Regions from separate parts of the Comamonas sp. UBA7528 genome, predicted to be linked through region 2. Evidence: riboswitches for the same ligand, from Rfam matches in the RefSeq annotation. Region 2 holds a riboswitch; the other holds the start of a gene.
What was found. A riboswitch is a leader RNA that binds a small molecule or an ion and turns the genes downstream of it on or off. The one in region 2 is predicted to bind glycine.
Positions count from the first base shown of each region.

Region 1: linked by a shared signal. The riboswitch ahead of gcvT (glycine cleavage system aminomethyltransferase GcvT) and the one ahead of B3349_RS02925 (trimeric intracellular cation channel family protein) in region 2 are both predicted to bind glycine.

Region 1 is NZ_DLMU01000009.1:347,333-351,191, forward strand. Features, by position in the region: gene B3349_RS12630 (peptidylprolyl isomerase) at 1-401, shown strand, start outside; gene B3349_RS12635 (fatty acid--CoA ligase) at 633-2,204, opposite strand; glycine riboswitch at 2,384-2,472, shown strand; glycine riboswitch at 2,498-2,611, shown strand; gene gcvT (glycine cleavage system aminomethyltransferase GcvT) at 2,662-3,792, shown strand.
Region 2 is NZ_DLMU01000002.1:228,013-231,871, reverse strand. Features, by position in the region: gene B3349_RS02945 (hypothetical protein) at 445-711, opposite strand; gene B3349_RS02940 (hypothetical protein) at 747-920, opposite strand; gene B3349_RS02935 (sulfate ABC transporter substrate-binding protein) at 978-2,009, opposite strand; gene B3349_RS02930 (oxidative damage protection protein) at 2,151-2,429, shown strand; glycine riboswitch at 2,585-2,680, shown strand; gene B3349_RS02925 (trimeric intracellular cation channel family protein) at 2,848-3,513, shown strand; gene mnmC (bifunctional tRNA (5-methylaminomethyl-2-thiouridine)(34)-methyltransferase MnmC2/FAD-dependent 5-carboxymethylaminomethyl-2-thiouridine(34) oxidoreductase MnmC1) at 3,627-3,859, shown strand, end outside.

The DNA.
Region 1 (3,859 bases), on a different contig from region 2:
ACGAAGGCAAGGAATACCACGCAGCCCACATCCTGGTGGACTCCGAAGACCGCGCCAAGGCCATCATTGCCGAAGTGAACGGCGGCAAGAAGTTCGAAGACATCGCCAAGAAGGAATCCAAGGATCCCGGATCCGGCGCCCAAGGCGGCGACCTGGGCTGGGCCAACCCCGGCAACTACGTGCCCGAATTCAGCGAAGCCATGCTCAAGCTGAACAAGGGTGAAATGACCAGCGCCCCGGTCAAGAGCCAGTTCGGCTGGCACGTGATCCGCGTGATCGAAACCCGCCAGGCCCAGCTGCCTGCGCTGGACGACGTCAAGCCCCAGATCGCCCAGCAACTGGAACAGCAAAAGCTGATGCAGTTCCAGGACGGTCTGCGCGCCAAGGCCAAGGTGCAGTAAGCACCCGGCACGGTGCCGCTGGCCAGCACCTGCGCCCCCAAAACGCGGCTTCGGCCGCGTTTTTTATGGGCGCCCGCAGCGCATGCGACGCCGGCAACCGCCCGGCGGCCCGGCCTGCTCTCCTTTTAGAAACAGGCAAGCCCCTGCCCGCGCCGCCATCGGCGGCAGACAGGGGCTTGCCCGGCAGGTGTGACCGGGGGCTCAGCCCTTCGGCCTCAGACCCTCACTCTCTCAGGCTGCGCACAGATCCGCCTGGCGCAGCAGATGCTTCTGGATCTTGCCGCTGGTGGTCTTGGGCAGGCTGTCGACAAAGTGGTAGCTGCGCGGGCGCTTGTAGCTGGCCAGGCGGTCCCCCTGCATCAAAAACGCATCCAGCACCGCGGCCGTGACCACCGTTCCCGGCTTGGCGACCACATAGGCCGCCACCACCTGGCCCCAGCGCGCGTCCTTCTCGCCCACCACAGCCGCTTCCAGCACCTCGGCGTGCCCCACCAGGGCGTCCTCCACCTCGCGCGGGTAGACGTTCTCCGCCCCCGAATTGATCATGTAGTCGATGCGGTCGCGGATCCACAGATAGCCATCGGCGTCCAGGTGCCCCAGATCGCCGGTGTGGTACCAGCCATGGGCCAGCGCCTTGGCGTTGGCCTCCGGGCGATTCAGGTAGCCGGCCATCATGCAGGGGCCGCGCACCAGGATCTCGCCCACCTCGCCCACCGCGCAGGCATCGGCCGGGTCGGTGGCGGCGCCGTCTTCGCGCACCCGCGCCACCCGCAGATCGTGGTTCAGCGACGGCAGGCCGGCCGAACCGGCATGGCTGAGCTGCTCATGCGGGTACAGCACCGACATGCACGGCCCCATTTCGGTGGTGCCGAAGACCTGCACCAGGCCCGAGCCCACCTGGCGCGTCCACTCGCGGATCAGGTGCGGCGCCATCGAGGCCCCGCCGTACTCCACCAGCCGCAGCGACGACAGATCGCGCTGCCCCAGGGTGGCGTCGTTCAGCAGCATGGTGACCATGGTCGGCGCGGCAAAGAAGAAGGTGACTTTTTCCGCCTCCACCAGGCGCAGCGCATCGGCGGCATCGAAGCGGCGCTGCAGCACCAGGGTGCCCCCCACCTGCAGGCGCGGCAAAAAGCTGGTGTGCAGCTCGGCCGTGTGGTTCAGCGGGGCCACCGACAGGCCCACATCCTCACGGCGGAACTGCATCACCTGGTGCATCATGGCGTTGTGCGCCAGCTTGCTGCGGTGGGTGTGCAGCACACCTTTGGGGCGGCCGGTGGTGCCGCTGGTGTACATCAGGATGCAGGGCGCATCCTCGTCCACCCGCACGTCCACCGCCGTGGCGGGCTGGCCGGCCGCCAGCGCGGCCAGCTGCGCGGTGGCACAGGCCGGCGCGGCGCCCGGGTCGGCGTGGATCCAGTGCTGCACCTGGGGCACCAGCAGCTTGGCCCTTTCGACCACAGCAGCGCCCTCATCCTCGAACACCAGCGCCTTGGCGCTGCCGTCCTGCAGGATGAACGCCAGCTCCTGCGCCGCCAGCCGGTAGTTGATGGGATTGAAGATGGCGCCCAGGCGCGCGGTCGCCAGCAAGGTGAACACAAAGGCCGGCGTGTTGTACAGAAAGGCGGCCACCACATCGCCCTGGCCTATGCCCAGCTGCTGCAGACCATGGGCGTGGCGGTTCACCTCGGCATCCAGCTCGGCATAGGTCCAGGCGCGGCGGCCCTGCGCGTCCGACACCACCAGCGCCTCCTTGCGCGGCAGATAGCGCGCCGGCCAGGCCAGCGTATCGCCCAGGGTCAGCGCCGCACGCGGTGCCGGGACAGGGGCTGCGCCCGCGGGGGAAAACTGTGTGTCGACCAACTTCGTCTCCTTGAATCCATCGAAATTGGTACACGAGTATAGGGAGCGCATCAGATCGTTTGCATCTATGCATATGCATCGGGGTAGGCACCGCCCATCGGCCCGGATATACTGCGCGGATTCGTCAGGAGAGCGCGCCCGGCCAGCAGGCCCAGCGGCGCCGCCGAAGGCGCAGGGGCAACCCCGAACGCTCAGGCAAAAGGACTGGCAGCCGCCCGCCGCATCGACCGCGGGCGTACCTTGTTGGAGAGAGGCGCGGGTGCCGGCACCCCGTCCACCGAAGGAGCAAGCCCCACGCCTGGAAGGTGCGGGTGAATCTCTCAGGTAAAGCGGACAACAGGGCAAAGCGCAGGCGGCGCAGGCCGCCGGCATTTCTTTTGCTTTGCTCTGCGACACCATGACCGCTGACACCACCGACCTGCTGACCACCCCGCTGTACGCCCTGCACCTGGAGCTGGGGGCACGCATGGTTCCCTTTGCCGGCTACGCCATGCCGGTGCAATACCCCAGCGGCCTGATGGCCGAACACCGCCACACCCGCGACGCCGCCGGCCTGTTCGACGTCTCCCACATGGGCCAGCTGCGCCTGGTGGGCCCCGACGCCGCCGCCGCACTGGAAACCCTGCTGCCCGTCGACGTACAGGGCCTGGGCCTGCACAAGCAGCGCTACGGCCTGCTGCTCAACGCCCAGGGCGGCATCCTGGACGACCTGATGTTCGTCAACCGCGGCGAGGACCTGTTCCTCATCGTCAACGGCGCCTGCAAGGTGGCCGACATCGCCCACATCCAGCAGCACATCGGCAGCCGCTGCCAGGTCATCCCCATGCCCGAACAGGCCCTGCTGGCCCTGCAAGGCCCGCAGGCCGCTGCGGCCCTGGGCCGCCTGGCCCCCGAAGTGCTGGGTCTGGTGTTCATGACCGGCATGGCGGTGCAGATCGACGGCATTGCCTGCTACGTCACGCGCAGCGGCTACACCGGCGAAGACGGCTTTGAAATCTCCGTGCCGGGCACCCAGGCCGAAGCCCTGGCCCGCAAGCTGCTGGCCCAGCCCGAGGTGGAACCCGTCGGCCTGGGCGCACGCAATTCGCTGCGCCTGGAAGCCGGCCTGTGCCTGTACGGCAACGACATGGACGACAAGACCACGCCGGTGGAAGCCGCCCTCACCTGGGCCATCCAGAAGGTGCGCCGCACCGGCGGCGCCCGCGCGGGCGGCTTTCTGGGCGCCGACACCGTGCTGGCCCAGCTGGACAACCCGGCGCTGGTGCAGCGCAAGCGCGTGGGCCTGATCGCCACCGAGCGCGTGCCGGTGCGCGAGCCCGCCGTGCTGGAGAACATGGACGGCCAGCAGGTCGGCTACATCACCAGCGGCCTGCTCAGCCCCAGCCTGAACCAGCCCGTGGCCCTGGGCTATGTGCAGCCCGACTACACCGCCGAAGGCACGGAACTGTTCGCCATGGTGCGCGGCAAGCCGGTGCCCATGAAGGTGTCGGCCACCCCGTTCGTCCCCGCGCGCTACCACCGCGGCTGAACGGCCCTGCCGGACTCCCGCACCACAAAAAAGGCACAGCCAACCCCTGGTGCCGGTGCGCGGGCCG
Region 2 (3,859 bases):
CTCTACCACCACCGCCCTCGGCCCGGGAAGGCGGCAGAAGGCGAAGGAGCTGGGCACCCCGCCACAGAACACGTGACGCCGACATGGCAAGCCTGCACACAGACGCTGCCCGCCCAGGCGGCGCCGATAATGCGCCGGCAGGTTTTACCTGCCGGAGTTGACGCCCGCGCATATTGCACACCGCGCTCACGCCAAACTGACGATTGGCTTAACGCAGCACGGTTTGTTGCTTTTCATCAGAGACTTTTCATTACCCTGACATACAGAAAACCTATCGGGAAAAATCGGTTAATATTCAGGCTCCAAATCGCAGTGTGCAATATTCATGGGATTCCGAGAGGGGGGAGAGTCCGATTGGTAGACCGTGCAGGCCCTGCGGTTTGGAACCTTTGCGAGAACAAGCTTGGATGGCCATCACCAAGCTTATTCAAAGCGAGTTCAACTTCAATCAGTTTCTTTTTTTAAAAGCCTGCAGTTTGCGCTGCAGGCTTTATTTTTTGGCACGCCGTTTTCACGCATATGCCGCGCTCCGGTTCGGATTTTTTCGTTTACCGAACCGCGTGCTGCAAGGTGTTTCCCGCGCTGCACGCTTTCTGCCCCACCAAAATCTGCTGCAGTGCAATAGAAGGCGCACACAAAATGCCTGTGCGACCGCCCGTCTACAGCCACGATGTAAAAAAGCCTTGCCTTCCTTTCGGAAGAACAAGGCATCAAACCCCTACGAACGTGGTGTGAGCGCGGCAGGCTCAGCCTGCCTGCCAGCAAGGCCGCGCCACTGCGGCTGCCTGCTGTGCCATGGCACGCACGCCCCACTGCCGGGCGGTGACCAGCAACAACTGGCGCACCTGCTCCTGCGGCGCCTTGCCGAGCGGTGCGAGATGGCTCTTCAAATAAGGCTGGTGGGCAGGCTGTGCTTGCATGACATGCTCCTTGGTTGGGTGCTGCGGGGTGACGTGCGCCACCCCGCAACGTTCTGCTTACTTCTTGGTGTAGATCTGGTCGAAGCTGCCGCCATCCACAAAATGCTTGCCGGCATTGGACCAGCCACCGAAGGCCTGGTCGATGGTGAACAGATCCAGCTTGGGGAACTGGGCCGCGTACTTGGCGCGGGCCTTTTCCGAGGTGGGGCGGTAGTAGTTCTTACCGGCGATGTCCTGGCCTTCGTCCGAGTACAGGTACTTCAGGTATTCCTCGGCCACGGCACGGGTGCCTTTCTTGTCGGCGTTCTTGTCCACCACGGAGACGGTGGGTTCGGCCACGATGCTGACGGAGGGCACCACGATCTGGAACTTCTCGGCACCGAACTCCTTGAGCACCAGGAAGGCTTCGTTTTCCCAGGCCAGCAGCACATCGCCCACATTGCGCTGGGCAAAGGTGATGGTGGAGCCGCGCGCGCCGGTGTCCAGCACAGGCACGTTGCCGTAGACCTTCTTCACGTAGTCCTTGGCACCGGCTTCGCCGCCGAACTTGCGCTTACCGTATTCCCAGGCCGCCAGGTAGTTCCACTGGGCACCTGCCGAAGTCTTGGGGTTGGGGGTGATCACCGACACGCCGGGCTTGACCAGGTCATCCCAGTCCTTGATGCCCTTAGGATTGCCCTTTTTGACCAGGAAGATGATGGTCGAGGTGTAAGGCGCCGAGTTGTGCGGCAGGCGCTTTTGCCAGTCGGCCGCCACCAGGCCGCCGTTCTTGACCAGCGCGTCCACGTCCGGAGCCAGGCCCAGCGTCACCACGTCGGCATCCAGGCCGTCGATCACCGAGCGGGCCTGCTTGCCCGAGCCGCCGTGCGACTGCTTGATCGTCACATCCTGGCCGGCCTTGGCCTTCCAGTACTTGGCGAAGGCCTGGTTGTATTGCACGTACAGTTCGCGCGTCGGGTCATAGGAGACATTCAGCAGGGTCACCTGCTGCTGGGCCAGAGCGGGGAGAGCCGGCAGAGCGCCGAGGGTCAAGCCGGTCAAAAGGCTGGCAAGCAGGGGAAACTTGATAAAGTGGCGGCGATTTGTCATTGAGGGTCTCGGTGATTCTGGTTGCGTTGTCAAACGGCTTCTCGCTCCGTTGCTGTGCATTCTGGAATGCCGCCCTCAAAACTGAAACAAATAAGATTTCAGTTTGTTATTACCAAAACATCCGTAGACAGGATTTCCCCCATGGCACGTACCGTTCACTGCATCAAGCTCGGCCAAGACGCTGAAGGCCTGGACTTTCCGCCCTACCCCGGCGAGCTGGGCAAGCGCATTTTCGAAAGCGTGAGCAAGCAAGCCTGGGCCGACTGGCTCAAGCACCAGACCATGCTGGTCAACGAAAACCGCCTGAACCTGGCCGATGCCCGCGCTCGCCAGTACCTGGCCCGCCAGATGGAAAACCATTTCTTCGGTGCTGGCGCCGACGCCGCAGCCGGCTTTGTGCCGCCCCCCAGCGCGCAGTAATTGCCGCTTGCGCACGCGGTGCTGAGGGCACCGCGTGAAGACCCGCCCCAGCGCTCCAGGCCCTGGGGCTTTCTTTTGCCCGCCGCACCCGCAAGCAGCTTCCCCCGCACCAACGCCCCTGCGGCCTCTGCGCTGTACAAAAGCGCCTAGAATCGCCGCTTTCTGCGGGAGAGCGAGGCGGCTGTACAGCCGGCCTCCGCCGAAGGCGCAAACTCCCATAATCGCTCAGGCCGACGTACCGCAGCAAAGATTCGCCAACTGGAGAGCAGCCCGTGCCCACCCGGCCCGGCTCACCGAAGGGGCAAGTGCCGCAGCACCGGGCTGCGCGCACGCAACTCTCAGGTACAAAGGACAGCGGGAGAGGCGCACCAGACCATGGACAGCATCCATGCCTGGTTTTTTCACGTATGGGTCCGCCATGCTTCCATCTGTTTCGCTGCTGGAATCGTTCCAGCTGTCCAACCTCACCGCCATGCTGGTGATCTACCTAATCGCCATCACGGCCGAAGCCATGTCCGGGGCACTGGCGGCAGGCCGCCGCAACATGGACATCTTTGGTGTGGTGGTGATCGCCTTCGTCACGGCACTGGGTGGCGGCACCATCCGCGACATGGTGCTGGGCCACTACCCCATTGGCTGGACGCAACACCCCGAATATGTGTACCTGGTGATTTCCGCCGGCCTGCTGACCACGGTGGTGGCACGCTACATGATCCACCTCAAGCAGGTGTTTCTGCTGCTGGATGCCATGGGCCTGATCGCCTTTTCGCTAATAGGCTGCAACGTGGCGCTGGAGCTGGGTTACCCCGGCGTGGTGGTGGTGATGGCCGGTATGATTACCGGCATCAGCGGCGGCATTCTGCGCGACGTGCTGTGCAACCAGGTGCCGGTGGTCTTCCGCCGCGAGCTGTATGCCAGCGTGTCCCTGGCCGTCTGCCTGCTGTTCCTGGGCCTGCGCGCGCTGGATGTCAGCTCCAACATCAGCACCCTGGTGTGCTTTGCAGGCGGGCTGCTGTTCCGGCTGGCGGCCATCCGCTTTCACTGGCGGCTGCCCACGTTTTCCTACCAGCAGCGCTGGGAGTGAGCGGATCCCGGCGGCGCGGCGTACCGCCGCTGGGGCGCGCGCCCTGCCCGGCCGATCCTGCGCCGTGCAGGTGCTGCCGCACCATCGTCCTACTCCTCTGAACCCTGCCTCCCATGTCCGAACCGATTGCCTGGCTGCCCGATGGCACCCCCTACAGCCCCCGTTTTGAGGACCGCTACCACAGCGAACTCGGGGGACTGAATCAGGCGCGCCAGGTATTCCTTGCAGGCTGCGGCCTGCCTGCGGCCTGGGCCGACCAGGCGCAATGGCGCGTGCTGGAAACCGGCTTTGGCATGGGCCTGAACTTTCTGGTGACCTGGGCGGCCTGGAAGGCCGATCCGCAGCG